One region of the Streptomyces sp. NPDC058534 genome, then DNA from elsewhere that is predicted to be linked to it. Evidence: riboswitches for the same ligand, from Rfam matches in the RefSeq annotation. Region 1 holds a riboswitch; the other holds the start of a gene.
The links. A riboswitch is a leader RNA that binds a small molecule or an ion and turns the genes downstream of it on or off. The one in region 1 is predicted to bind glycine.

Region 1 (14,500 bases):
ACGGGTGCAGCGCGGACAGCGGGTCCTGGAAGATCATCGCCATCTCACGGCCGCGCAGCTTGCGCACGTGGTCCGGGTCGGCGGAGAGCAGCTCGGTGCCGTCCAGCCAGATCTCGCCGGATATCCGTGCCTTGCGCTTGCCGTACTGGCCGGCGGTGTGCAGGCCCATGATGCCGAGCGAGGTCACCGACTTGCCGGAGCCGGACTCGCCCACGATGCCGAGGGTCTTGCCCTTCTCCAGCTGGAAGGAGAGCCCGTCGACGGACTTGACCAGGCCGTCGTCGGTCGGGAAGTGCACCTTGAGGTCGCGTACTTCCAGGAAGGCGCTCGGCGCGGGCGAGGTGCCGGTGGGCTCGCCCACGGCTGCTCCGCTCTTGCTGAGGTCGGTCATGCGAGCCTCACTCGGGGGTCGATCACGGCGTACAGGACGTCCACGACGAGGTTGGCGATCAGCACCGCGAGAGAAGTGATCAGGACGACGCCCAGGATAAATGGCAGGTCCTGGTTCTGGATCGCGTCCAGCACCTTCTGGCCGAGGCCGGGGAGGCTGAACGTGGTCTCGGTCAGGATCGCGCCGCCCATGAGGGCGCCGAGGTCCATGCCGAGCATGGTCAGCAGCGGCGTCAGCGTGGACCGCATCGCGTGCTTGCGGATGACGACCTGCTCCTTGAGGCCCTTGGCCCGCGCCGTGCGGATGTAGTCCTCGCCGAGGATCTCCATCATGGTGGCCCGGGTGATCCGGGCGTACATCGCGGCGTACAGGAAGGCCAGGGTGACCCAGGGCAGGATCATGCCGCCGAACCAGCCGGAGAGGCTTTCGTCCAGCGGGACGAACTCCGCGTTGATCCAGCCCAGGCTGTGGGAGAAGATCGCGAGGCTGAGCAGACCGGTGAAGTAGATGGGGAGGGAGACACCCGCGAGCGCGACGACCATCGCACCGCGGTCCCACAGGGTGCCCCGCTTGAGCGCGGAGAGCACGCCCGCCGCGAGACCGAAGATCAGCCACAGCACGGCCGCACCGAGCGCGAGAGCCAGGGTCACCGGGAATCGCTCGGTCAGCACCGGCCACACGGCCTGTTCGCTGCGGAAGGAGTAGCCGAAGCACGGGGCGGAGCACTGGGTGACGTCCCCGCCGCCCGAGTAGGTCCGGCCCGCGAAGATGCCCTTGAAGAACTCCCAGGCCTGGACGAAGACCGGGTCGCCCAGACCCAGCTTCTGCCGCACCGCCTCGACGGAGGCCGGGTCGGCCTGCTTGCCCACGAAGCTCGTGGCGATGTCGACGCCCGCCCACTTGGGGACGAGGAAGAAGATGCCGAAGACCACCAGGATGATGACCACGAGCATCACTGCGGCGGCGAACAGCCGCCTGATGAGGTAAGCGAGCACAGCTTACGGCCCGCCGCGGATCGCGGGCCGCCGGAGGTCGTCCGGCGGCCCGCGGTCACGCCGCGCCGGCCTTCACCTGCCTTTCGTGCCGTACGGCGGGTGTACCGGTTACTTCGAGGACTTCAGGCCGAGGTTGACGAAGTCGTACATCCCGCTGTAGCCGTCGGAGGTGTAGACGTTCGCCAGCCGGCTGCCGCGCCAGTTGAGGAACTTCTCGAAGACGAAGGGCAGGTAGTAGCCGCCCTCCATCACCTTGTGGTTGATCTGCTTGGCGATGTCCGCCTTGCCGGCGTCGTCCAGCGTGGTGACGTACTTGTCGAACAGGCCGTCGATCTCCTTGTCCTTGATGAGCGCGTAGTTGTTGTTGCCGCTCTCGAGGATGTAGTCGCTGTTCCACAGCGGGAGACCGTAGCCCTGGACCGACGGGAAGTCCGGGCCCCAGCCCATGATGATGATGCCGTAGCCCTTCTTCTTCACGTTGGTGGGGCTACCGATGATGCCGGCGGTCTGCGAGCCGTCGTACTGGTCGATGCCGACGGTGATGCCGACCTTCTTCAGCGACGCCTGGAGGGACTCGGCGGTGGCCACCTCGACCGGCTTGTTGTTGCGGACCGCGATGGTGGTCTTGAAGCCGTTGGGCTTACCGCAGGCCTTCAGCTCCTCCTTGGCCTTGGCGACGTTGCCCTTCTTGTTGGCACCGGCCATCTCGTACGGGTCGTACTTCTGACCCTCGGAGCCCGGCACGGACGGCGGCAGCATGTTGGTGCCGATGTCGCCACCGGCCTGCGGGCCGCCGCGCGCGGTCTGGAGCGACACGTGGTCGGCCCCGTAGAGCACGGCCTTGCGGCAGTGGATGTTGTCGAAGGGCTTCACGCTCTGCGGGAACACCGCGTAGCGGATGTACCCGGAGACCGGGTTGTCCACGTTGGCCTTGTGCTTCTTCAGGGCGGTGCTGCGGCCCTGCGGCGACAGACCGGTCTGGGCCAGGTCCAGGTCGTAGTCACCGGCGATCAGACGCGCGTCCAGCTCGTTGGCGTTACTGAAGAACTTGATCGTGATCTTGTCCGGGTACGCCTTGCGGACCGGGTCCGAGTCCTGCTTCCACTCGGTGTTGCGGACCAGGGTGAGGTCCTTGCCCGGGTTGTAGGACTCGAACTTGTACGGGCCCGAGGAGAACGGCTTCAGACCGTACTTGGACTTGGTGTCCTTGTCCTGGCGGACCGGGGACGCCGAGGTCAGCGCGAGCATCTCCTCGAAGTCCGAGTTGGCCTGCGGCAGCTTGAAGACGATGGTCTTGTCGTCCGGGGTCTCGATCGCCTTCAGACCCAGCTTGTCCGCGGACTTGTCCTTGTACGGACCCTCGTACTTGCCCTCCGGGTCGAGCACCTCCTTGAGGTACGTCGGACCGCCGGACAGCACGTCCTGCGCCCAGACGCGCTCGATGCCGTACTTGATGTCCTTGGAGGTGATCGGCTTGCCGTCCTCCCAGGTGACGCCGTCACGCAGGGTGTACGTGTAGGTCTTGCCGTCGTCCGAGACCTTGGCCACGTCGGTGGCGAGGTCGGGGGTGACGCCCGCGCCCTTCTCACCCGGGGCGGGGGTGTTCGTGACGAGCTGGCGGGAGTAGTAGCGGGAGAAGTTCCACATGAAGCCGTAGTAGCCGCGGGTGGTGTCCCACGAGTCGGCGTCCTGCGTGCTGGCGAACTTCAGCTCGCCGCCCTTCTTGGCGAGGTCGGCCTGGGCGACCTTGTTGTTCGCGGCGTCGAAGCCGGCCGCGCCGTTCTTCGATCCCCCGCCGTCGCTGTCACCGCCGCCGCACGCCGCCGTGGTCAGCAGCGCGGCGACCACTGCGGCAGCGGCCAAAGCCTGCTTGCGCCGCCCTGAGGTGCGTTGGGTAGTCACGATCTCGGATCCTCCGGATTAGATGAGAGACCCCGTGCAGGTGCCACGGGTTCGCTTGCCGGTACGGCAGGTCAGCGGGAGCCCTTCGGGTCCAGCGCATCGCGTACGCCGTCACCGAAGAGGTTGAAGGCAAGAACGGTGATGAAGATCGCCACACCGGGGATCACCATGTACATGGGATCCGACTGGTAGTAGTCGATCGCGCTCGAGAGCATCTGCCCCCAGGACGACGTGGGCGGCTTGACGCCCACGCCCAGGAAGCTGAGTGCCGCCTCGGTGAGGATGTTGGTGGGGATCATCATCGTCGTGTACACGATGATCGGGGCCACCAGGTTGGGCAGCAGTTCCTTGAACAGGATGTAGAAGCGTCCGGCCCCCAGGGACCGGGCCGCCTCCACGTACTCCCGTTCACGCATGGAGAGCGTCTGGCCACGCACCACGCGCCCGATGTAGGGCCAGCCGAAGAAGCCGATGACGAGGATCATCACGAAGAGGCGCACGCCCGTGCCGCTGAGTCCCAGCATCTCGTTCGGCATGACCGAGACCAGCGCGATGATGAAGAGCAGCTGGGGGAAGGCCAGCAGGCCGTCCATGACCCGGCTGATCAGGGCATCGACCCAGCCGCCGAAGAAGCCGGCGAGCACACCCAGGACGGTTCCGAGGATCACGGCGACGATCGCGGACAGGAAGCCGACGAGCAGGGAGATCCGGGAGCCGTGGACGATGCGGGCGAAGACGTCGCGACCGTTGACCGGTTCGACGCCCAGCCAGTGCTCGCCGCTGATCCCGCCCAGGGACCCCGTGGGCGTGCCGAACAGCGGGTCGATCTTGTCCTCGTTGAAGGCGTTGGGATCCTGCCCGTAGAGGGCGGTGATCGCGGGCGCGAGCACCGCGATCACGATGAGGACGAGCACCACGACGCCGCCCGTCAGGGCGAGCTTGTCCCGTTTCAGGCGCTCCCAGGCGATCCTGCCCAGGGAACGCCCCTGTACCGCCTTGGCTTCGGCGCCGGCAACCGCCGCTTCCTCGGCAGCACTCGGGGCCGCTTCCGCGGTCGGCTCGTGCAATGGTGCCGTCATCTGGCAGGGACCCCTCTCAACCGGCGGTAGCCGGCCCGCACTTGCCGCTGTAGCGGCGTGATCCGTCCGTCGTACAAAGGGGCGAGCATCCACCCCCTATTGCGGGAGTCTTCAACGCTTTGGCGATCTGTAGCCAGACTTGACGGTGAATGGATGCGTAACCGTGATGCTGGTCGAGGTGTTCCGTTATCCGGACAGTGGGTAACGAGGGTCGGACGCGGATGAGTTGGGACAGAGGGGACAGGGCCTCGCTTTGCGCCCTGATCTACGCGCGAAGATCGCCACCGGCCACCCCGAGGGCCGGACCGGCGACCGTCAGTACCGGCCGCCGGCCGGAGGGTATCCGTACCCGCCCACCGGCGCCTGGGCGGGGGCGGGGGCATGGGCCTCGCGGTCGTAGAACGGACGGGCGTGGGCGCGCAGCCACATGGCGACCGGGTCGTGGGCGTCGGTCATCGCCACCGTCGACACCGGGAGCCCGTCCGGCACCGCGCCGACGGACTGCTGCATCATCGCGCGCACCGCGTCGACGGCCGGCGGGGAGGTGTCGTAGACGTCGAGACCGATGGCGAGATACGGCGCCCCCAGCGTCGGCTGCACCCAGGCGCGGCGCAGCGCGCGGACCGCCGGGGTGCGGTGGGCGTTCTGCGTGAGCAGGGCGTAGAACTGGGGGATCTCGATGGCCGGTTCGGACAGGCGCAGCGGCCCGGCGGGCTGGCGGTCCAGGCCGGAGGCGATCCGGCGCAGGTCCGGCCAGGGGACGCCGACGCCGCCGCCGGGGGCGTGCGGGTTGAGCCAGAGGCCGAAGTGGTCCGGGTAGAGGGCGCGGGCCGCCTCCAGGCCGTCGACCACCTCGTACGACCTGTTCCAGCCGCTGGCCGACAGCTCCTGGGCGGAGGTGACGCACGGCGCGTAGCCGTAGCCCTTGACCTCCATGTTTCCGTACTGGGCGTCCGGGGAGCCGGCCTGGCCCTGCCACAGCAGCATCCAGACCTGGCCGGAGGTGGGGGTGGCGAGCGCGCGCAGCAGGGCCTCGTAGGCGTCGTAGCGCCCGGGCGTCACCTGGCGCAGCATGTGCTCGACCTGCCCGGTCGTGGTGCCGCTGGCGCTCACGTTTGTGGCCCTTTCTGGAAGTTCCCGGTCGTGGAAACAGCTTAAGGCTCCGCGGGGTGGGGGGCGCCTATGAGCTCGGGGGGCTGGGGTCGTTGGCGGGTGCGGGTGCGTTGTGGCTGGTCGCGCAGTTCCCCGCGCCCCTGGGGTGGCTGCCCCTCAGCGGCGATCAGACTAAGGCTCCGCGGGGAGGGGGCGCCTATGAGCTCGGGGGGTCTGTCCGTTGGCGGGTGCGGCGCCGTTGTGGCTGGTCGCGCCCACGCGGCGGAGCCGCACATGTCACAGCCCCGCGCCCCCGACGGGGCGCTTCACTCACCGGCGATCAGAAGTCCTGCTGGTAGAAGGGGCGGACCTTCTCGCGCATCCAGTCGCAGACCGGGTCCTGGGCTGCTTCCAGGAGGAGCAGGTTGACCTGCCAGTTCGGGGGAGACTTGGTGAGGGCTCGGGTCAGGGCCTCCAGGGGGAGGGCTCGGGCGTCGCCCTCCCAGTGGGTGAGTTCGACGCCGACGAACAGGGTCGGGTCGGCGGTCTCGACGGCGGCCAGGCAGCGGCGGGCGGTGCGCACCACGCCGGTGGCGGCGAACTCGGCGGAGGCCGCGGCCAGGAAGTCCACCGGGTCGTCCTGCCAGTCCGGCTCGAAGAGGCGGACCCGGCCGCCGGACGCGGGCCCGTCCAGCTGGGTGCGGCCGGCCCGGCACAGCTCGGCCACGGCCGGCGGCGGCAGCGGGATGCCGACCACGCCGTCCGGGTTCACGGCGATGCCGACCTGCGGGGGCAGACCGCGGGCGAACTCGGCGGCGGGGGCGACGGTGTACGCCATCTGCTCCCCGGCGACCTGGCGGAGCTGCTCCTCGGAGCTGAACACCGGCACGTAGGCCTGGCCGTCGATCTCCAGGGAGGGCAGGTCGAGGGGGCCGCTCTGCGGGCCGCCGCCGTTCGGCAGGGGGACCCAGAGGAAGCTGCGGCCGAGCACCTCCACGATCCGGCCGCCGGCGCCCGGTATGCCGAGGGAGGCGGAGAGCACCTCCTCCAGCTCGTTGCCGGGCCAACCGCCGTGCGGGTGGGGGTGTGCCTGTGCCGGGAACCCGGGGAAGTCCATCTGCCTACCGCCTGCCTGGTACCGCTGTCCTGGCTGGAAAGGCTAACCCGTTCGGCCCAGCGGCCCGCGGTCCGTCATCCGGTGAAGGCGATGCGGCGGAGCGTGTCCGCGGCCGCCCGGTCCAGGACGATCGCCGAGGTGCAGCCGGCGGGCAGGGCGCCCCCGGTCACCGCGCGCAGCAGGCGGGAGTTGGCCGCGCGGTGCCGCAGGAACGCGTACCGCGAGACGCCGCGGCCGCGCTCGCGCTGGCCGGCCAGGGCCTGGTCGACGCCGACGTCGAGCAGCAGCAGGTGCAGGGTGCCGTCGCGGCGGCGGGCCTCCCGGGTCAGCCAGTCGCGCACCCAGGACTGGGTGCCGCAGTCGTGCACGACGACGCCCTCGCCGGAGCGCAGGGCCCTGCGCAGTCCCGCGTAGTGCGCGATGCGGACCAGGGGGCGGTAGAGCGCGTACGGCAGGAAGCCCGGCATGCGGCGCTCCCAGCGGTCGCGGGTGTCCTGCGAGTCGATGCGCGGGCCGCGCACGGTGCGCGCCATCAGGGTGGACTTGCCGCTGCCGGGCAGGCCGGTGATCACCACCAGGTCCCGGGGTGCGAAGAGCAGGGCGCGCGGGCTGTGCCCGTCCCTGTCCCGCAGGTCGCGGACGACGGGCGCGGGCCGCTCGGCGCACGGCTTCGGGGCCGGGGCGGCGGGCTGCTCGGACAGCGCGAGACCCGAGGTCGTGGCGTAGGCCGTGGTCCTGTTCACCGTGATCGTCTCCCCTGGGGCGGTTCACGAGTTCCCATCCCCGTCGAGTGTAAAGAGAAGGTAATGCGCTGGTCTCGCGTTTTCGTTCGCTTACTGCCACAAGCCGGTTACAGATCACGGTCTGCCACGAATCGGCCGGTCGTGCAATGATGGCGGCGCCAACTGCATACCGGCCGTTTGAATCCGCGCGGGAGAGTCCCCGGCCACGCCGGGGCGCCGAAGGAGCAAGTCCCTCCCTTGAATCTCTCAGGCCCCCGTTACCGCGCGGGCGAGGCACATCTGAAAAGCGGGCCGCCGCTCGTCGGCTGCCCCACCCAAGGTGCAAGCCCTGATCGCCGTACTCCGGTGGTCGTGGCGAACCTCTCAGGTTCCGATGACAGATGGGGAGGACCGACCTCGCCCGTGCCGTCCTGTCCTGGGAGACGACCGACCGATGAGCAGTTCCACAACCCGCCGTACCGCGCTCGACGCCACCCATCGCGCGCTGGGCGCGACGATGACCGACTTCGCCGGCTGGGACATGCCCCTGCGTTACGCCTCCGAGCGTGACGAGCACGTCGCGGTGCGCACCCGGGCCGGTCTCTTCGACCTCTCGCACATGGGTGAGATCACCGTCACCGGGCCGCAGGCCGCCGCACTGCTGGACTTCGCGCTGGTCGGCAACATCGGCGGCGTGAAGCCGGGCCGCGCCCGCTACACCATGATCTGCCGCGAGGACGGCGGCATCCTGGACGACCTGATCGTCTACCGGCTGGCGGACGCCGCGGCCGGTTCTTCTCACTACATGGTCGTGGCCAACGCCTCCAACGCCCAGGTCGTGCTCGACGCGCTGACCGAGCGGGCGGCCGGTTTCGACGCCGAGGTGCGCGACGACCGCGACGCCTACGCGCTGCTCGCCGTGCAGGGCCCCGAGTCCCCGGGCATCCTCAAGAGCCTCACCGACGCCGACCTGGACGGTCTGAAGTACTACGCCGGCCTGCCCGGCACGGTGGCCGGCGTCCCGGCGCTGATCGCGCGCACCGGCTACACCGGCGAGGACGGCTTCGAGCTGTTCGTGAAGCCGGAGCACGCCGTGGAGCTGTGGCAGGCGCTGACCGGGGCGGGCGAGGGCGTCGGCCTCGTCCCGTGCGGCCTGTCCTGCCGGGACACGCTCCGTCTGGAGGCGGGCATGCCGCTGTACGGGCACGAGCTGACGACCGCGCTGACGCCGTTCGACGCCGGGCTCGGCCGGGTGGTGAAGTTCGAGAAGGAGGGCGACTTCGTCGGGCGCGCCGCGCTGACCGAGGCCGCCTCCAGGGCCGAGCAGAACCCGCCCCGCGTGCTGGTCGGCCTGGTCGCCGAGGGCCGCCGGGTCCCGCGCGCCGGATACCAGGCCGTCGCCGGCGGCGAGGTGGTCGGCGAGGTCACCTCCGGCGCCCCCTCCCCCACGCTGGGCAAGCCGATCGCCATGGCGTACGTCGACGCGGCGCACGCGGCACCGGGGACCGAGGGTGTGGGCGTGGACATCCGGGGCAGCCACGAGCCGTACGAGGTCGTGGCGCTGCCCTTCTACAAGCGCCAGAACTAGACACTGAGGGCGAGGGGCACCGGTCCCCGCGCGCGTCCTTGCTGCTCAACGACAGTGTCAGCAGTCCCCCCATTCATCAGCAGTCACCCGCGTACAGGAGAATTCAGGCCATGAGCAACCCCCAGCAGCTGCGCTACAGCAAGGAGCACGAGTGGCTGTCGGCCGCCGAGGACGGCGCCTCGACGGTCGGCATCACGGAGCACGCGGCCAACGCGCTCGGTGACGTCGTCTTCGTGCAGCTTCCCGAGGTCGGCGACTCGGTGTCCGCGGGCGAGACCTGCGGCGAACTGGAGTCGACCAAGTCCGTCTCCGACCTGTACTCCCCCGTCTCCGGTGAGGTCACCGAGATCAACGAGGACGTCGTCAACGACCCGTCGCTGGTGAACAGCGCTCCCTTCGAGGGCGGCTGGCTGTTCAAGGTCCGGGTCACGGACGAGCCGGGCGACCTGCTCTCCGCCGACGAGTACACCGCATTCGCGGGCGCCTGAGGAGTCACGTACGCATGTCGCTTCTGAACACACCCCTGCACGAGCTCGACCCCGACGTCGCCGCCGCCGTCGACGCCGAGCTGGACCGCCAGCAGTCCACCCTGGAGATGATCGCCTCCGAGAACTTCGCGCCCGTCGCGGTCATGGAGGCCCAGGGCTCGGTCCTGACCAACAAGTACGCCGAGGGCTACCCCGGCCGCCGCTACTACGGCGGCTGCGAGCACGTCGACGTGGTCGAGCAGATCGCCATCGACCGGGTCAAGGCGCTCTTCGGCGCCGAGCACGCCAACGTGCAGCCGCACTCGGGCGCCCAGGCCAACGCCGCCGCGATGTTCGCGCTGCTCAAGCCCGGCGACACGATCATGGGTCTGAACCTCGCCCACGGCGGGCACCTGACCCACGGCATGAAGATCAACTTCTCCGGCAAGCTCTACAACGTCGTCCCGTACCACGTCGGCGACGACGGCCAGGTCGACATGGCCGAGGTGGAGCGCCTCGCCAAGGAGACCAAACCGAAGCTGATCGTCGCCGGCTGGTCGGCGTACCCGCGTCAGCTGGACTTCGCCGCGTTCCGCAAGGTCGCGGACGAGGTCGGCGCGTACCTCATGGTCGACATGGCGCACTTCGCCGGTCTGGTCGCGGCAGGCCTGCACCCGAACCCGGTCCCGCACGCGCACGTCGTGACGACCACCACGCACAAGACCCTCGGCGGCCCGCGCGGCGGTGTGATCCTCTCCACGGCCGACCTGGCCAAGAAGATCAACTCCGCCGTCTTCCCCGGTCAGCAGGGTGGCCCGCTGGAGCACGTGGTCGCCGCCAAGGCCGTCTCCTTCAAGGTCGCCGCGAGCGAGGACTTCAAGGAGCGCCAGCGTCGTACGCTGGAGGGCGCCCGCATCCTCGCCGAGCGCCTGGTGCGGGACGACGCGAAGGCGGCGGGTGTCTCCGTCCTGACCGGCGGCACGGACGTCCACCTCGTCCTGGTGGACCTGCGCGACTCCGAGCTGGACGGACAGCAGGCCGAGGACCGCCTCCACGAGGTCGGCATCACGGTCAACCGCAACGCCGTCCCGAACGACCCGCGTCCGCCGATGGTGACCTCCGGGCTGCGCATCGGTACGCCGGCCCTGGCGACCCGCGGCTTCACGGCCGAGGACTTCGCCGAGGTCGCGGACGTGATCGCCGAGGCGCTGAAGGCGCCCTCTCCCTTCGGGGCCGCCGACGCGGAGGCGCTGGCGGCCCGGGTGAAGACCCTGGCCGACAAGCACCCGCTGTACCCGGGTCTGAACAACAAGTAGACACCGCGTGTTCGGGGCGCCGTGCCCGCCACAAGCGAGTCCGGCGCCCCGCCCCGAAGCACCACCCTCCGCACCACCCCCGTTCTGAGGAGACCCCCGTGGCCATCTCGGTCTTTGACCTGTTCTCGATCGGCATCGGCCCGTCGAGCTCGCACACGGTCGGCCCGATGCGCGCGGCCCGCATGTTCGCCAGCCGCCTGCGCAACGAGGAGCTGCTGGACTCCGTCGCCTCCGTCCGGGCCGAGCTGTACGGCTCGCTCGGCGCCACCGGCCACGGCCACGGCACGCCCAAGGCGGTGCTGCTCGGCCTGGAGGGCGACTCGCCGCGCACGGTGGACGTGGAGACGGCCGACGACCGCGTCGAGACGATCAGGTCCTCGGGCCGCATCCGCCTCCTCGGCGAGCACGAGATCGCCTTCTCCTACGACGACGACATGGTCCTGCACCGCCGCGAGACCCTCCCCTACCACGCCAACGGCATGACCCTGTGGGCGTACGACGCGCAGGGCGCCGAAGTGCTGACCAAGACCTACTACTCGGTCGGCGGCGGCTTCGTCGTCGACGAGGACGCGGTGGGCGCGGACCGCATAGTGCTCGACGACACGGTGCTCAAGTACCCCTTCCGCACCGGCGACGAGCTGCTGCGCCTTGCGCAGGACACGGGCCTGTCGATCTCCGCCCTGATGCTGGAGAACGAGCGGGCCTGGCGCGACGAGGACGAGATCCGCGAGGGCCTGCTGGAGATCTGGCGCGTGATGCGGGCCTGCGTGGACCGCGGCATGTCCCGCGAGGGCATACTCCCCGGCGGCCTGAAGGTCCGCCGCCGCGCCGCGAACACCGCGCGCAAGCTGCGTTCCGAGGGCGACCCGAAGGCCCTGGCCATGGAGTGGATCACCCTCTACGCGATGGCCGTGAACGAGGAGAACGCGGCCGGCGGCCGGGTCGTCACCGCCCCGACGAACGGCGCGGCGGGCATCATCCCGGCCGTCCTGCACTACTACGTCAACTTCGTCCCCGGCGCCGACGAGGACGGCGTGGTCCGCTTCCTCCTCGCGGCCGGCGCGATCGGCATGCTCTTCAAGGAGAACGCCTCCATCTCCGGCGCCGAGGTCGGCTGCCAGGGCGAGGTCGGCTCCGCCTGCTCGATGGCGGCGGGCGCCCTCGCCGAGGTGCTGGGCGGCTCCCCCGAGCAGGTGGAGAACGCCGCCGAGATCGGCATGGAGCACAACCTCGGCCTGACCTGCGACCCGGTCGGCGGCCTCGTCCAGATCCCGTGCATCGAGCGCAACGGCATGGCCGCCGTGAAGGCGGTCACGGCGGCCCGGATGGCGATGCGCGGCGACGGGTCCCACAAGGTCTCCCTCGACAAGGTCATCAAGACCATGAAGGACACCGGCGCCGACATGTCCGTGAAGTACAAGGAGACGGCGCGGGGCGGGCTGGCGGTGAACATCATCGAGTGTTAGGAGACCAGGCCCTGACCAGCGCGTTCGTTTCTTTCGGCGCTGTCAGGGCCTTCCCTGCTTACGCGGCGGAAAGTCCCTGGAACCTCCCTGGGACGCTTCAAGCGGGGTGCCGGTGTCATCCTGTGCTGGTGGTAAGCCACCTGTAGATCCACACCGCGTGCCGGCTGAGTGGCCGCGGCCTGGGCGAGGTAGCCGAAGAGGGTCTCCTCCACATACCGGCGGCTGACCTCAGCGGGGCCGGTGGGGCGGATCGACCAGTGGCCCACGTCCTCGTCGAGCAGTCGACCGAAGACTGCCGGACTGTCGAAACGAGGAAGACACAGCCAGTCGACGGAGCCATCGGTAGCGACCAGAGCGGCCGAACGACGGTCTGACAGCAGGGCGTAGTCACTGATCGGACGCGTACTCACAACAGCACCTGGCCGAACGGGACCGCACACCGCGTCTCGGATCCCGCGGTCACGGAGCGGGTTCCCTGTTCGGGTGCGGCTTGGGACTCGGCCGGGCGGGGCGCGACCACATACTGGCCAGCAACCACAGGGCGGCGAGGCCGAACAGTGCGGCGGTGATCAGTAGCCAGCGTCCCAGGAAGACGTTGTCCTGCAGGGCGGTGTACGCCGTGTAGTGGCCCACCCGCTCCAGAATCAGAGGGAACCAGGTCAGCAGCAGCACCCCCGAGATGAAGACGGGCACCCGGACGTAGTTGATCCGTCCACTCATCGGCCGGGGACGGTCGCTGTGGGCACTCTGCCCGCGACGGCGCAGTAGGGCCTGCGCGGCGCGGTCGGTGACCGTATAGAGGGGCAGCAGGACCAGGTCGTGGAGGAAGGCGGCTCCGACGAACCACACGAGGACGCCGATCGTGTCGCCGTCGAGCAGACGGATGCCCGCGTACACGGTGAGGGCGAAGGAACACAGCACCAGCAGCAGGTGCAGAGGTGACGTCCCGTAAACCTCCCGGATCCCTTTCATACCCTCTCCCCGAAGGTGAGGCGGGTGACCCACTTGGTGTTGTGCACCCCTGGGTTGGCCGGCACGATGACCCGCGCCGGATAGCCGTGATCCGGCGACAGGTCGGCTCCGTTGACCCGCAGTGCCAGCAGCGAGCGCGGATCGCGGACCTGATTGTCGCGCAGGGCGGCCGAGCGGAACGCCCCGCTTCGCTGGACGGATTCGACGAACACCCCCGGTGGCGGGCCGGAGAACCCGACGAGTGCGGCCAGATCGGCGAGCCGCACTCCGCTCCACTCCTGGTCGGACGTGGACCAGCCCTCCACACAGGCGATGGGCAGCGCCGCACCGTGCTGCGGCAACGCCAGGACCTGATCCCGGGTGAGAGTTCTTTCTCGGCCGCCACCGCGAACCACCAGACGCCACTGGTGGCCGATGTCCCGGGCGCGGATGCCCACGACGGCCGCGGTCTTGTTGATCTGAAAGCCGTTCGGACCCGGTCCCGGGTCCTGACCGCGTGGCGCAAGCAGCGCCGTGCCCCGCAGCCACCCGCCGACGCTCTGCCCCGCCGTCACCCCCAGCAGCACCAGCGAACCCGCGCCCACCATGCCCAGGGCGCCCCTCCTCGACATCGTCGGCTCGGCCGGGCGCGGGGACACCAGGCCGGTCTCGTCGGCTGGTTCCGGCTTCGTGCGGCTGATCGGCGTGCGCAGTTCCTTCCCCATGCTGCGGGCGCGCAGTGTCCGGACCACCAGGGGGATACGGAAGGCGACGTGGACGACGAAGGCGCCGATGAACACCCAGGATCCGTAGAAGTGCAGGACGTAGAAGGAGCCCGGGAAGATGTAGTCCAGCTGAATGTTGAGCACGCCGGTGGCGAACACGAACAAGGCGCCGCCGACGAGCAGCAGCAGAGACAGCCGCTCGAACGCCTGGCTGAGTGACTTCACCGGCGGCCAGGCGAACAGCCGGGGGATCACCGACCACAGCTTCGCCAGCAGTACGGGGATCAGCACGATGCCGAGGGTGACATGGATGCCCTGCGTGAGGCGGTACAGCCAGTACGGGCTTGTCGGCCAGGGGAACAGGTAGAAGCCGAGCCACCCCTTGTCGGGGGTCTGGTCATTGCTGGGCGCCAGATCCGGGTTGTAAGCGGCATAGGAGAGCAGCCCGGTCACGAACAGTACCGTGATACCGGCCAGCAGGACCGCACCCAGAACCGATGTCAGCCACGGCCCCCGCAGCGGACTACGCCAGAACTCCGGACGGGAGGGCCCGGCCGGCGGCCCCTCCCGCAGCACCGAGCTCAGCATCACTCCCACACCACCCGAGGCAGGCGGGGCCGTCGACCCTCGGCCACCGCCCCGCTCACGCCCCGCATCCGGTGTCGCGCCGCCCGCCTCGTCCCGACGCC
Region 2 (14,500 bases), on a different contig from region 1:
CCAGCCGGTGCAGGGCGGGCCGGGCGGCCGGGAGCGGCTGCTCAAGGGCCTGTGGCCGCCACGCCTGACCAGGGCCCAACTCATCGTCGCCCTGCTCCTGTTCGGGCTCGGTTTCGGCCTCGCGGTCCAGGTGGCGTCGAACAGCGAGAGCAACGGCGCGCTGCGCGGAGCCCGGCAGGAGGATCTGGTCCGCATCCTCGATGAACTGGACGACCGTACTCAGCGTCTTGAAGACGAGAAACAGGGCCTCGAGAAGCAGCGCGACGAGCTGGAGAACAGCTCCGACCAGGCAGAGGAGGCCCGCAAGCAGACGCTGGAGAAGGAGCGGCAACTGGGCGTCCTCGCGGGCACCGTGGCCGCGCAGGGGCCCGGCATCACGGTGACGATCCAGGACACGAAGGGAGCGGTCGAGGCCGACATGCTGCTCGACGCGATCCAGGAGCTGCGTGCGGCGGGCGCGGAGGCGATCGAGGTGAACGGTGTGAGGGTCGTCGCCGGCACCTACCTCGCGGACTCCGACAAGTCCGTGAGCGTGGACGGGAACAAGATCAACGCGCCCTATCGTTTCCAGGTCATCGGCAAGCCGCAGGACCTCGAACCGGCTCTCAACATTCCTGGAGGCGTGGTGCAGACTCTGGAAAAGGAACAGGCCACCGTTACTGTTGAGCGGTCGAGCAAGATCGTCGTGGACGCCTTGCGAGCGGCGGAGCGGCCTGACTACGCTCGGTCGTCCTCCCAGTGAACCGGCGGTGCATGGGGGACGTCCGGCGAGGGCATGAGGTTGCGGGGGGTCGGCACACCGATTGGGTGGTGCGTGGTGGAAACTGTCTGGTGGAGACGGACGTTGTGAAGATGTCCGGGTCGGTCAGTACGGTCAGTCAGGGTTCGTCCTGCCCCACGGGCGGGTCTGTTTCGGTCAAGGGGAATCGCCCGTGAAGTTGTTTGCGAAGTTGTTCGGCAAGAGCGCGCGAGAGGGCAGCGACAATGCGACCGCTCGCCATCGCGCCCAGCCCGACGCGGAGGGCCGACGCCCGATGTTCCGGGACCAGGTGGGTGGTCCGGGCGGTGACATTTCCGGTGGTCAGGGCGCGCCGTCTGTTGACCCTGCACAGTCCGGCGGCATAGGTTTCGGGCAACCGTCAACCTCAGGTACGGGTGGAGGGTTTACCTCTGATCCGTACGCGTCGAACGCCCCGGCGGGGCAGCCGCGGCAGGAGGATCCGTCCATGTCGGCCCTGGTGTGTACGAGGTGCGGTAACCGCAACGCGGAGAACAGCCGCTTCTGCTCCAACTGCGGCGCGCCGCTGCGTGCCGGCGCGGTTCCGGAGCGTGCCTCCGAGACGACCTCCACGATCTCCATCTCCGGCCTGGAGGCGTACGACGCCGAGGTCACCGGTCAGACCGCGGTCCCGGCGCTCTCGCCCGAGGCGCAGGCGGCCGTGGACGCGCTGCCGCTCGGCTCCGCGCTCCTGGTCGTGCGCCGTGGTCCGAACTCGGGCAGCCGCTTCCTGCTGGACGGCGAGCTGACCACCGCCGGGCGTCACCCGCAGAGCGACATCTTCCTGGACGACGTGACGGTCTCGCGCCGGCACGTGGAGTTCCGCCGCAGTTCGGACGGTTCCTTCACGGTCGCCGACGTGGGCAGTCTGAACGGCACGTACGTCAACCGGGAGCGCATCGACCAGGTCGCCCTGTCGAACGGTGACGAGGTGCAGATCGGCAAGTACCGGCTGGTGTTCTACGCGAGCCAGCGGGGTTACTGACCCGAACCTCCAGGGAAGGTCCATGCTGCATACACCGAGCGGCGGTGCCGGTCACGGCGCCGCCGCCACGGACAGTGGGCTGATGAGCATCGGCACGGTGCTGAACGTGCTGCGTGACGAGTTCCCCGACATCAGCATCTCCAAGATCCGCTTCCTGGAGTCCGAGGGCCTCGTCGAGCCGCGGCGGACCCCGGCCGGGTACCGCAAGTTCAGCGCACACGACGTCGAGCGTCTGGGCCGGGTGCTGCGGATGCAGCGGGACCACTATCTGCCGCTCAAGGTGATCCGCGAGCATCTGGACGCCGTGGAGCGCGGTGAGGCGGTTTCGCTGCCCACGGTCGGCCGGCAGCGGGACGGGGAGGCCGCACCGGAACCCGTCGAGAGCCCGACCGTCGCCCGGATCGGACGGGACGAGCTGCTCGCCGCGGCCGGGATCGACGACCAGGAGCTGAAGGAGTGGGAGTCCTACGGGCTCCTCGCCCCCCTGCCCGACGGGGCGTACGACGCCGAGGCGGTCACCGTGGCGTCGCTGGTGACGCAGCTCGGGCGCTTCGGGATCGAGCCGCGGCACCTGCGGGTGATGAAGGCCGCCGCCGACCGGGACGCCGGGCTCGTGGACCAGGTGGTCGCCCCGCTGAAACGACACCGCAACCCCCAGACCAGGGCACACGCGGAAGCACGTACCAAGGAGCTGGCGGGCCTCGCGGTGCAGCTGCACGCGGCGCTGGTACAGACCGCGCTCGGCGTGCGGCTTCCGTGAAACACGCCTGTTCGGAGCCCCGGATCGCCCAGCCGATCCCGGCCCGACTACCCAAACGTCCCGGGCACGGCCTAGGGTTGCTGTGTGAACGAGCTCGATGTCGTAGGTGTCCGGGTCGAGATGCCCTCCAACCAACCGATCGTGCTGCTGCGCGAGGTGGGAGGCGACCGCTACCTTCCCATCTGGATCGGACCGGGTGAGGCGACGGCGATCGCCTTCGCCCAGCAGGGCATGGCTCCGGCACGGCCGCTGACCCACGACCTGTTCAAGGATGTGCTGGAAGCCGTCGGCCAAGAGCTCACCGAGGTACGCATCACCGACCTGCGCGACGGGGTGTTCTACGCCGAGCTGGTCTTCGCCAGCGGCGTCGAGGTCAGTGCCAGGCCCTCCGACGCCATAGCGCTGGCCCTGCGCACCGGAACGCCGATCTACGGCAGCGACACGGTCCTCGACGACGCCGGCATCGCGATCCCGGACGAGCAGGAGGACGAGGTGGAGAAGTTCCGCGAGTTCCTCGACCAGATCTCGCCGGAGGACTTCGGGACGAGCAACCAGTAGGGTTTCCCCGAAACAGGGCACGCGAAACCACTCGTAGGGTGATTATCACTCGGCGTGCCGAGTGTGGCGATCGTTGACGCACCCTTGGTGACTGCCTACCTTCGAGGAGGCAGGTCAAGGACGGAGGTCGGCGTGAGAATCAGCGGCGACGGTACGGCTGGGGGTGGCCCCGGGCACGGTCTCGGGGTGAGTGGTCCGTACCCTCCCCAGGGCTCTCGGCTCCGCACGGGCGGGGGGTACGCCCAACAGGCCGGCGCGCCCGATTCCGCTCCGCAGCGGCCGGCCGCCGTGCCGACCAGCGGAGGGGCGGCGTCCATGACGTCCGAGCAGATCGGCTACCGCGGGCCGACGGCCTGTGCGGCCGCCGGCATCACCTACCGGCAGCTCGACTACTGGGCCCGTACGGGGCTCGTGGAGCCCAGTGTGCGTCCGGCGCACGGCTCCGGGACGCAGCGCCTGTACAGCTTCCGCGACGTGGTCGTGCTGAAGATCGTCAAACGCTTCCTCGACACCGGGGTGTCCCTCCAGAACATCCGGACCGCCGTCCAGCACCTGCGGGAGCGCGGCTTCCGTGACCTGGAGCGGATGACGTTGATGAGCGACGGTGCCACGGTCCACGAGTGCACCTCGCCCGACGAGGTGCACGCCCTGCTCCAGGGCGGCCAGGGCATCTTCGGGATCGCCGTCGGCGTGGTGTGGCGGGACGTGGAGAGCGCGCTGTCCCAGCTGCACGGAGAACGGATCGACACGGGGGAGACCCTGGTCGGGCCCAATCCGGCGGACGAGCTGGCGCGACGCCGCAACAGGGCGGTCTGAGCGGCGCGCCGGTCCGCCCGGCGCGCGCGGCGCGGACCGGCCGGTGGCGGCCGCATTGTCAGTGGCGTAGGGCAGCATCGGAGATGTGAGAACCGCGCCCACGATCCTGCATCTCGACATGGATGCCTTCTTCGCCTCGGTGGAGCAGGCGTCCAAGCCGAGTCTGCGCGGGAAGGCCGTGGTGGTGGGCGGCCTGGGGCCGCGAGGCGTGGTCGCCACCTGCTCGTACGAGGCGCGGGTCTTCGGCGTCCACTCGGCGATGCCCATGGGCCAGGCCAGGCGGCTCGCGCCCAACGCCGCGTATCTCGTCCCGCGCTTCGAGCTGTACCGGTCGATCAGCGAGCAGGTGATGCGGCTGCTCAGGGAGTTGTCGCCGCTGGTGGAGCCGCTGAGCCTGGACGAGGCGTTCGTGGACCTGGAGGCCGGCGGGACGGCCTGGGACGCGGCGTCGGCACGGCTGACCGGGACGAAGCTGCGCACCGACATCCGCGCCGTCACCGGCCTCACCGGATCGGTGGGACTGGCCGCCTCCAAGATGCTGGCCAAGATCGCCTCAGAGGAGGCCAAGCCCGACGGGCTGGTCCTGATCCCGCCGGGGACGGAGCGGGCCATGCTGGAGCCCATGTCCGTGCGGACCCTGCCCGGCGTGGGCCCGGCGACGGGCGACCACCTGCGCCGGGCCGGCATCACCACGGTCGGGGAGCTGGCCGAGGCGGGCGAGGACGAGCTGGTACGGCTGGTGGGCAAGGCGCACGGACACGGCCTGTACGCCATGGCCCTGGCGCTCGACGAGCGGCCCGTGGTGGCCGAGCGGGAGACCAAGTCCGTGTCGGTCGAGGACACCTACGACGTGGACATCCACGACCGGGTGCGGGTCGGTGTGGAGGTGGGCCGGCTGGCCGACCGTTGCGTGCGCCGGCTGCGCGCGTCGGGGCTGTCCGGGCGGACCATCGTGCTCAAGGTGCGCAGGTACGACTTCTCGACGTTGACGCGCTCCGAGACGCTGCGCGGGCCCACGGACGACCCGGGGGTGGTGCGGGAGGCCGCCGCCCGGCTGCTGGACTCGGTGGACACCACGGGCGGTGTGCGGCTGCTCGGGGTCGGCGTCAGCGGCCTGGCCGACTACACGCAGGAGGACCTGTTCGCGCAGGCGGCGGGGGGCGGGGCCGAGGAACCGGCCGAGGAGCCCGCGGCCGAGCCGGACGCGGAGCACCGCCCGGCACCCGCGGAGCGCCGCTGGCCGTCGGGGCACGACGTGCGGCACGCGCGGTTCGGGCACGGCTGGGTGCAGGGCAGCGGGCTGGGGCGGGTCACCGTGCGCTTCGAGACGCCGTACTCGCCGACCGGGCGGGTACGGACCTTTCCGATGGACGACCCGGAGCTGACGCCGGCGGATCCGCTGCCGCTGGTTCCGTCCGACTCGCGAAGACCCGGCGAAGGCCCTGCCAGACCGGTGGCCGGCTAGCCGTCCTCGTTGCCCTTGCCCGCCAGCCTGCCGAAGTCGTGGTCGGGCAGCGGGGGAGCGGGGGCCACGTCGAGACCGTAGTGGTGGTACAGCTGGAGTTCCTGTTCCGGCGAGAGGTGGCGGCCGACGCCGAAGTCCGGTGCCTCCTTGATCAGGGCCCGGTCGAAGGGCACGCGCAGGGCTCCCTCGACCAGCTCGCTGGGCTCCAGGGGTACGAAGGCGTCCCTGCTGAAAAGGCCGGTGCGGATGGCCGCCCATTCGGGCACGCCGGTGGCATCGTCCAGATACACCTCGTCCACGGTGCCGATTCTGGTGCCGTCGCGGTCGAACGCCTTGCGGCCTATCAGGTTCCGCGGGTCGATGTCAGTACGCACGGGCCCTCCACTTGGTCGCACTGGGGTCGCACACCAGCCGCCGAATCATCAGTAAGTACTACAAAAAACTACATATGGCCGGTCGGCCACTCGAAGGTCCGTGCGGCGGGCTCGCTGGTACGCTGGCAAACGGCTGCTGACCCCGCGCGGGAGAGTCCTCCGGACACCATCGGAGGCGCCGAAGGAGCAAATCCTCCCCGGAATCTCTCAGGCTCACGTACCGCACGGACGAGGTCACTCTGGAAAGCAGAGCGGGTGTCGACGGCGTCCGCTCTCACCGACGGTGAAAGCCGGGAAGCCTTCGGGGCGCCCCGGTGAAGCTCTCAGGTTGAGATGACAGAGGGGGAGGCCGTCCGGGTACCCGCGCCGTGGTGCCCCTCGAAGGTCGTCAGACCAGGAGGCCTCCGCAATGACCGCCCACCGCATTCCGCTCACCGAACTCGAACAGGCAGCGCCGTTCGAGCAGCGCCACATCGGCCCCGACCACGAGGCCCGGGCCAAGATGCTCGCGCAGGTCGGTTACGGTTCGCTCGACGAGCTGACGGCCGCCGCGGTGCCGGATGTGATCAAGAACGCCGACGCGCTGGACCTGCCCGGCGCCCGCTCCGAGTCCGAGGTACTGGCCGAACTGCGCTCGCTGGCCGACCGCAACCAGGTCCTCGACTCCATGATCGGCCTCGGCTACTACGGCACCTTCACCCCGCCGGTCATCCTGCGCAACGTCATGGAGAACCCCTCCTGGTACACCGCGTACACGCCGTATCAGCCCGAGATCTCCCAGGGCCGCCTGGAAGCCCTGCTCAACTTCCAGACCATGGTCGCCGAGCTGACCGGCCTGCCCACCTCCGGTGCCTCGCTGCTCGACGAGGGCACCGCCGCCGCCGAGGCGATGGCGCTGTCCCGGCGCATGGGCAAGAACAAGAAGGGCCTCTTCCTGGTCGACGCGGACGTGCTGCCGCAGACCGTCGCCGTGATCCGGACCCGCGCCGAGCCGACCGGCGTCGAGGTCGTCGTCGCCGACCTGAGCGAGGGCATCCCCGCCGAGGTGGCCGAGCGGGAGATCAACGGCGTCCTGATCCAGTACCCGGGCGCCTCCGGTGCCGTCCGCGACCTCAAGCCCGTCATCGACCGGGCGCACGAGCTCGGCGCGCTCGTCACCGTCGCCGCCGACCTGCTCGCCCTCACCCTGCTCACCTCGCCCGGTGAGCTGGGCGCGGACATCGCCGTCGGCACCACCCAGCGCTTCGGTGTGCCCATGGGCTTCGGCGGGCCGCACGCCGGCTACATGGCCGTGCACGAGAAGTTCGCGCGCAGCCTGCCCGGCCGCCTCGTCGGCGTCTCCGTGGACGCGGACGGCAACAAGGCCTACCGCCTCGCCCTGCAGACCCGCGAGCAGCACATCCGCCGCGAGAAGGCCACCAGCAACATCTGCACCGCGCAGGTGCTGCTCGCCGTCATGGCCGGCATGTACGCCGTCTACCACGGCCCGGAGGGGCTGCGGGCCATCGCGCGCCGCACGCACCGCTACGCCTCGGTCATCGCCGCCGGTCTCGCCGCCGGCGGGGTCGAGATCGTGCACGGCGCCTACTTCGACACGGTTACCGCGCGGGTGCCCGGCCGGGCCGCCGAGGTCGTCCACGCCGCCCGTGACAACGGCGTCAACCTGCGCCTCGTCGATGCCGACCACGTCTCCTTCGCCTGCGACGAGACCACGACCCGCGCCCAGGCCGGCGGGGTGTGGCACGCCTTCGGCGTGGACGGCGACGTCGAGGCGCTGGACGCGGAGACCGAGGAGACGCTGCCCGAGGCGCTGCAGCGCACCGACGAATTCCTGACCCACCCCGTCTTCCACCAGTACCGTTCCGAGACCGCGATGCTGCGCTACCTGCGCCGCCTGGCCGACCGGGACTACGCGCTGGACCGCGGCATGATCCCGCTGGGCTCCTGCACCATGAAGCTCAACGCCACCACCGAGATGGAGCCGGTCACCTGGTCCGAGTTCGGTGCGCTGCACCCCTTCGCGCCCGCCGAGCAGGCGCAGGGCTACCTGACCCTCATCCGCGAGCTGGAGGAGCGGCTCGCCGAGGTCACCGGGTACGACAAGGTCTCGCTCCAGCCCAACGCCGGGTCGCAGGGCGAGTTCGCGGGCCTGCTCGCCGTACGCGGATACCACCGGGCCAACGGCGACGAGCAGCGCACGGTCTGCCTCATCCCGTCCTCCGCGCACGGCACCAACGCCGCCAGCGCGGTGATGGCCGGCATGAAGGTCGTCGTCGTCAGGACCGCCGAGGACGGCGAGATCGACATCGAGGACCTGCGCGCCAAGATCGAGCAGCACCGTGACCAGCTCGCCGTGCTGATGATCACGTACCCGTCCACGCACGGTGTCTTCGAGGAGCACGTCGCCGACATCTGCGGCCGGGTGCACGACGCCGGCGGTCAGGTCTACGTGGACGGCGCCAACCTCAACGCCCTGGTCGGCCTCGCCAAGCCCGGCCACTTCGGCGGCGACGTCTCCCACCTGAACCTGCACAAGACGTTCTGCATCCCGCACGGCGGCGGCGGTCCCGGCGTCGGCCCGGTGGCCGTACGGTCGCATCTGGCGCCGTACCTTCCCAACCACCCGATGCAGCCCGCGGCCGGCCCGCAGACGGGCGTCGGACCGATCTCGGCGGCGCCTTGGGGCTCGGCCGGCATCCTGCCGATCTCCTGGTCGTACGTGCGGCTTATGGGCGGCGAGGGCCTCAAGCACGCCACGCAGGTGGCCGTGCTGTCCGCCAACTACATCGCCAAGCGGCTGGAGCCGCACTTCCCGGTGCTGTACACCGGCCCCGGCGGGCTGGTCGCGCACGAGTGCATCATCGACCTGCGTCCGCTGACCAAGGCGACCGGCGTGAGCGTCGACGACGTCGCCAAGCGGCTGATCGACTACGGTTTCCACGCGCCGACGATGTCGTTCCCGGTGGCCGGCACGCTGATGATCGAGCCGACCGAGTCCGAGGACCTGGCCGAGCTGGACCGGTTCTGCGAGGCGATGATCGCCATCCGCGCGGAGATCGAGAAGGTCGGCTCCGGCATCTGGCCCGCCGACGACAACCCGCTGGGGAGCGCCCCGCACACCGCCGCGGCCCTGGGCGGCGCGTGGGACCACGCGTACACGCGCGAGGAGGCCGTCTTCCCGGCCGGGGTGTCCGCCGCCGACAAGTACTGGCCGCCGGTGCGCCGCGTCGACCAGGCCTTCGGTGACCGGAACCTCGTCTGCTCCTGCCCGCCGCTGGACGCCTACGAGGACTGATCCCCTAGTACGCCCAGTACGACGAGAGGCTCCGTGCCGGCCCATCGGGTCGGTACGGAGCCTCTTGTCGTGTCACGTGGTCGCGAGCGACACCTCCGTCGACTTGATCAGCGCGATGACGGGAGCGCCGACGGACAGGCCCAGGTCTTCGGCGGCCTCCTTGGTGACGACGGCGGTCAGCGCGGCGCCCTCGACGGCGATCCCGACGGACGTCATCGCGCCGCCGGTGGTGAGCGCGGTGATGGTGCCGGGCAGCCTGTTGCGGATCGACAGGCCCTCGACGCGCCCGGTGGCCAGCGCGACCTCCGTGGACTTCACGAGGGCCCGGACGGCGGTCCCGGCGGCGAGCGCCAGGTCCTCGGCCGCGTCCCGCGTGATCGCCGAAGTGAGGTCCTGGCCGCCCAAGAGGCGGACCTTGACCGTCGCCATGGCCTCGCCCGGGGTGACGGCGGTGACGGTGCCGGGGAGTTGGTTGCGGATGCTCAGGCTCATGGGCGCACCGTAGCCCTGAGGTGGGGGCTGTGCCGGGTGCCTCGAGCGTTGGGTATGACGCGATATAGCGCTAGTATGTCGCGTGGCGGGGTGCGTACGGGATGCCCCCGGGGAGATCGGGGTGGAGCGATGTCGGTACAGCCCTCAGCGGGAGGTGGAACGCTCGCGTTCCGGGCTTCGCACGCGGACCGTGACAGTGCCGTGGACGTGCTGAGCGCCGCCGCGGGCGACGGCATGCTGACCGCCGAGGAGTTGGACGAGCGGGTCGGGGCGGCACTCTCCGCACGCACGCTGGGCGAGCTGGCCGCGCTGACGGCCGACCTGCCGGTGGCGCGGGACGGACAGTTGTTGGCCGAGGCCAAGGACGTCGTCCGTATCGAGCAGGAGGGGGCGTCCACTCGGAGGGGTGAGGGCTGGGTGGTGCCGCGGCGGATGGAGATCCGGTCGGACTGGGGAGAGGTGACGCTCGACCTCGCCCGAGCGGTGATCACCCACGGCACCCTCCACATCGACCTGGCCCTGCGCGGTGGCACGCTGAAGCTCGTGACGCGGCCCGGCATCGTGGTGGACACCGACTCACTGGTCGCGAGCTACGCCAAGGTGAAGGTGGCTCGGACGGCCGACGCCGGGACCCCCGTGACCCTGCGGGTGCAGATAGCGGGAGAGGTCAGCTTCGGGCAGGTCGTGGTGCGCGCGCCGCGTCGGCGGTTCGGACGGAAGGCGTAGCCGGAGGCGCCGGGAAGGGGGAGCCCATGACCGCGTCGGCACAGCGGACTACGCGGAGTGATCAGCCCTGGACGCACGTCGGGGCCGGTTCACAGCCGTGGCTGCGGGCCGGCCCCATGATTCGCCGGCCGGAGTGACCTCACCCCGGTCGGCGGGTGCTCAGGCGGCGGCGATCAGACCCGCGCCGACAGGGCGGTGCGGGGCGATGATCTGGCCGTCCGGCAGAAGCTCACCGGTGTCCTCGAAGAGGACGACGCCGTTGCACAGCAGGCTCCAGCCCTGCTCCGGGTGGTGCGCCACGAGGCGGGCGGATTCCCGGTCGGCGGAGTCGGCTGACGGGCACGGTGGCTGGTGCTGACACATGAGTGGGGTCTCTCGGTCTGTGGTGATGGATGAGTTCGCTGTCTTGTCTGTCCCGCGGCGTGAAGCGTTGTTCATGGCCGCCCCCCGTATGTTTAAGTCGGTCCGAACCCAGTGTTGCCCCACGGGCGTCGATCCGCAGGTATTTCGCAGCACCGCTTCTCACAGGTCGATGACGCATCACCCGCGCGGACGGTTCAGCTCAACTGGACTGTCACTTCGGGTGGTTCGGCATGGCCGAATGAGGCTAGTCCGCGCGGGTGGGTGCGAGGCGGGTCAGGCGGGCGAGCTGAGCAGCCCCGTCGGCGTGACCCGGTGCGTGAGGACCGGCAGCAGCTCGGCGACCCGGTGCGGACGGTGGGCCGCGATGCCCGGAGGCGCGGGAGCCAGCGGTACCAGCAGGTCGGTGGCCGCGGGGTGGCCGGCGGCGGCGTCCGCGGCGCAGTCGCCGTGCAGCCACAGCGTGAGCATGTACAGCTCGGGAACCGACAGCAGACGCGGCTGGTAGGACTGGGGCACCGACTCGGCCTGCCGCAGCGCGCGTTCGGTCGAGGCGACGTAGGGGCCCTCGAAGAAGTGCGAGAACGCCCAGCCGTCCGGCGTCAGCATGGTCTCCGCGGCCGCCACCGCCCGGTCGCCGCAGCGGATCAGGAACCGCCACCCGGTCAGCCGCGTCGCCGTCGCGCCGTCCGCCGTCACCCGGTCCAGGACGTGCACGGGCAGCGGCAGTTCGGGCGCGACGGGGCCCTGGGCGCCGAGCAGCGCGGGAGTCCGGGCCTCCCGGACCGCGGTGGGCGAGGAGAGGGCGGTGAGGACGGAGCGCAGGGCGGGCGCGGGGGCCGGCGGGACACGCAGGGGCATGGTGGGTCGCCTCTCATTCGAAGGCACGGTGGCGCGAGGGCGGAGCGGGGCGGACGACGCTGTCAGCTCACGTGGCTGGGGAGGCAGGGGCCGGGGTCCGGGAACCGAGAAGGGGGTGAGGTCTGCCGCGTGTCAGCTCGACGGCGACATCCTTCGACCGTGGGCGCCGGTCTTCTGCCTTGTCTGCGGAGTTTATACGACATGTGTTCAGACTGTGTTTCGGCTAGCCGATTCCGGCAACCAGTACAAGGTTGTATTCGGCCGTCGGCATGCGGGATTTCTCCGGATTTCCAGGCCGGTGTACGACGATGACCTCGGGGAATGTTCACCGAGCGGTCGGCCAATTGTCGTCGGCGTTTTTCACGAGTTACCGGACCCGGAAACTGCTCCACGCGCCATGCCTGGTGAATGTGCCACCGGTCACATCGGCACAGCGTAGCGGGTGCCGGGCCGCCGTGGGGACGTTATCGATCGCTTCGGCTGGGCATCATCCAACCTGACCGGCCACCGGCGGCCGGATCTTCGACTACCGCTCTCAGAAGGGACGCTTCCATGGGGGAGAAGGTCGCGGCAGGTCAGTTCGACCTGTCCGATCGCCAGCGCTACCGCGAGAAGCTACAGCGGTGCCTGACGGGTCTGGAGCGGCTTCTGGCGGAGAAGCGGTTCGACGAACCGAAGAACCTGATGGGGCTGGAGATCGAATTGAATCTCGTCGGTGCCGACGGGATGCCGAAAATGTTGAATGCGCAAGTCCTCGAACGCATCGCGAGCCGGGACTTCCAAACAGAACTCGCCATGTTCAACCTGGAAGTCAACATCGCTCCCCACCGCTTGGGCGGCCGGGTATTCGACCGGCTCGCCGAGGAGATCCGTACGTCTCTGGCATATGCGGACCGCAAGGCCGGCGAGGTCGACGCGGGAATCGCGATGATCGGAATTCTGCCGACCCTGGACCGGGACGATCTCGTTTCCTCCAATCTCTCCGCCGTAGACCGCTACGCCCTGCTCAACGACCAGATCGTGGCCGCCCGCGGCGAGGACTTCACCCTCGACATCGAGGGGGTGGAGCGTCTGACCTGCACCTCCAAGTCCATCGCGCCCGAGGCCGCCTGCACCTCGGTGCAACTGCACCTCCAGGTCACCCCGGACCGCTTCGCCGACGTGTGGAACGCGGCGCAGGCGGTCACCGCCGCGCAGATCGCCGTCGGCGCCAACGCGCCTTTCCTGTTCGGCCGCGAGCTGTGGCGCGAGTCGCGCCCTCCACTGTTCCAGCAGTCCACCGACACCCGCCCGCCCGAGCTCCAGGCCCAGGGCGTCCGGCCGCGCACCTGGTTCGGGGAGCGCTGGGTGACCTCGGCCTACGACCTGTTCGAGGAGAACCGGCGCTACTTCCCCGCGCTGCTGCCGATCTGCGACGACGAGGACCCGCTGGAGGTCCTGGACGCCGGCGGTGTGCCCTCGCTCGCCGAACTCGTCCTGCACAACGGCACCGTCTACCGCTGGAACCGCCCCGTCTACGACATCGCCGACGGCGTCCCGCACCTCCGGGTGGAGAACCGCGTCCTGCCCGCCGGACCCACCGTCACCGACGTCATCGCCAACGCGGCCTTCTACTACGGTGTGGTGCGCGCGCTCGCCGAGGAGCCCCGGCCGGTGTGGACCCGGCTGCCGTTCGAGGCCGCCGCCGCCAACTTCGAGGCCGCGTGCCGGCACGGCATCGACGCCCGCTTCGAGTGGCCCCGCCGCGGCCGGCTGGGCGGCACCATCGAGGTCGACGCCGCCGTCCTCGTACGCGACGAACTGCTGCCGCTCGCCGAGGCGGGGCTGGACGCGTGGGGTGTCGAGCCCGCCGACCGGGACCTGTACCTCGGTGTGATCGAGGAGCGGTGCCGGCGCCGGGTGAACGGCGCGTCCTGGCAGGCGGCCACCTTCCACCGGGCGCTGGAGGCGGGGCTGTCCCGGGAGGACGCGCTGGCCGCCACGACCCGCCGCTACGTCGAGCTGATGCGCGAGGGCGATCCCGTGCACCTGTGGCCGGTGGGCCTCCCGGAGCCGGCGCCGCTGGGCTGACCCACACCGGGTCGACGCCGGGTCGACGCCGGGTCGGCCCCGGGCCCCGCCGCGCACCGTCTCATACTGATCGGGCAAGCTGTGACGTCACAGCTGGAGGCAGGTGTGCATGGCGGAGGCGGGCCCGGTGGACGATTCGTTCCCTCACAAGCCGGTCGTCGGGGAGCAGGTCCCCCCGGAGCGGCTCTCACGGCGGACCCTGCGTGACGAGACGCTGCTGGTCCTGGCGCTGTCGCTGGGCGCGAGCGGGGTGTCCGCCCTCATCAGTTTCATCGGCTCGGTCACCCGGCCCGGCGGGCTCAAGGACCAGGCGGCCACCCTCAACGCCTCCGCGGCACCCGGCCGTCCCTGGCTGGACCTGGCCTGGCAGCTCTTCGGCATCACCACGGCCCTCGTCCCCGTCGCCCTCGTCGCGCACTTCCTGCTCCGGGAGGGCAGCGGCCTGCGAGCCCTCGGCTTCGACCGCACCCGGCCGTGGCCCGACCTGGGCCGCGGGGCCGCCGTCGCCGCCGCCATCGGCAGCACCGGGATCGCCTTCTACCTGGCCGCCCGTGGCCTCGGCTTCAACCTCACCGTGGTGCCCGAGGCCCTGCCCGAGGTGTGGTGGAAGTACCCCGTACTGATCCTCTCGGCGGTGCAGAACTCCGTCCTGGAGGAGGTCATCGTGGTCGGCTATCTGCTGCGCCGGCTCGACCAGCTCGGCTGGAGCGCGGGCGCCTCGCTGGCGGCCAGCTCGGTGCTGCGCGGGTCGTACCACCTCTACCAGGGCATCGGCGGCTTCATCGGCAACATGGTGATGGGCGTCGTCTTCGTGTACCTGTACCGCCGTTGGGGGCGCGTGGGGCCGCTGGTGGTGGCGCACTCACTGCTCGACATCGGGGCCTTCGTCGGCTACGCGCTGCTGGCCGGGAAGGTTGACTGGCTGCCGACGGCGTGAACGCGCGGGGCGGGGAACGGCGT

Region 2: it holds a riboswitch for glycine, as region 1 does, so the genes downstream of both, gcvP (aminomethyl-transferring glycine dehydrogenase) here and gcvT (glycine cleavage system aminomethyltransferase GcvT) in region 1, are expected to answer to the same signal.

The regions. Positions count from the first base shown of each region.
Region 1 is NZ_JBHXNW010000009.1:11,348-25,847, reverse strand. Features, by position in the region: gene ACFWR9_RS07350 (ABC transporter ATP-binding protein) at 1-391, opposite strand, end outside; gene ACFWR9_RS07345 (ABC transporter permease) at 388-1,386, opposite strand; gene ACFWR9_RS07340 (ABC transporter substrate-binding protein) at 1,495-3,288, opposite strand; gene ACFWR9_RS07335 (ABC transporter permease) at 3,360-4,367, opposite strand; gene ACFWR9_RS07330 (enhanced serine sensitivity protein SseB C-terminal domain-containing protein) at 4,683-5,480, opposite strand; gene ACFWR9_RS07325 (enhanced serine sensitivity protein SseB) at 5,800-6,576, opposite strand; gene ACFWR9_RS07320 (AAA family ATPase) at 6,651-7,319, opposite strand; glycine riboswitch at 7,498-7,592, shown strand; gene gcvT (glycine cleavage system aminomethyltransferase GcvT) at 7,753-8,886, shown strand; gene gcvH (glycine cleavage system protein GcvH) at 8,997-9,374, shown strand; gene glyA (serine hydroxymethyltransferase) at 9,389-10,669, shown strand; gene ACFWR9_RS07300 (L-serine ammonia-lyase) at 10,768-12,135, shown strand; partial or broken gene ACFWR9_RS07295 (trehalase-like domain-containing protein) at 12,333-12,545, opposite strand; gene ACFWR9_RS07290 (hypothetical protein) at 12,595-13,107, opposite strand; gene ACFWR9_RS07285 (molybdopterin-dependent oxidoreductase) at 13,104-14,399, opposite strand.
Region 2 is NZ_JBHXNW010000093.1:4,941-19,440, forward strand. Features, by position in the region: gene ACFWR9_RS37145 (DUF881 domain-containing protein) at 1-742, shown strand, start outside; gene ACFWR9_RS37150 (FHA domain-containing protein) at 804-1,763, shown strand; gene ACFWR9_RS37155 (MerR family transcriptional regulator) at 1,786-2,523, shown strand; gene ACFWR9_RS37160 (bifunctional nuclease family protein) at 2,608-3,081, shown strand; gene ACFWR9_RS37165 (MerR family transcriptional regulator) at 3,214-3,897, shown strand; partial or broken gene ACFWR9_RS37170 (DNA polymerase IV) at 3,983-5,443, shown strand; partial or broken gene ACFWR9_RS37175 (PRC-barrel domain-containing protein) at 5,374-5,736, opposite strand; glycine riboswitch at 5,874-5,969, shown strand; gene gcvP (aminomethyl-transferring glycine dehydrogenase) at 6,146-9,031, shown strand; gene ACFWR9_RS37185 (molybdopterin-binding protein) at 9,104-9,523, opposite strand; gene ACFWR9_RS37190 (DUF1707 domain-containing protein) at 9,653-10,249, shown strand; gene ACFWR9_RS37195 (DUF5999 family protein) at 10,409-10,612, opposite strand; gene ACFWR9_RS37200 (hypothetical protein) at 10,886-11,470, opposite strand; gene ACFWR9_RS37205 (glutamate--cysteine ligase) at 12,023-13,540, shown strand; gene ACFWR9_RS37210 (CPBP family intramembrane glutamic endopeptidase) at 13,650-14,477, shown strand.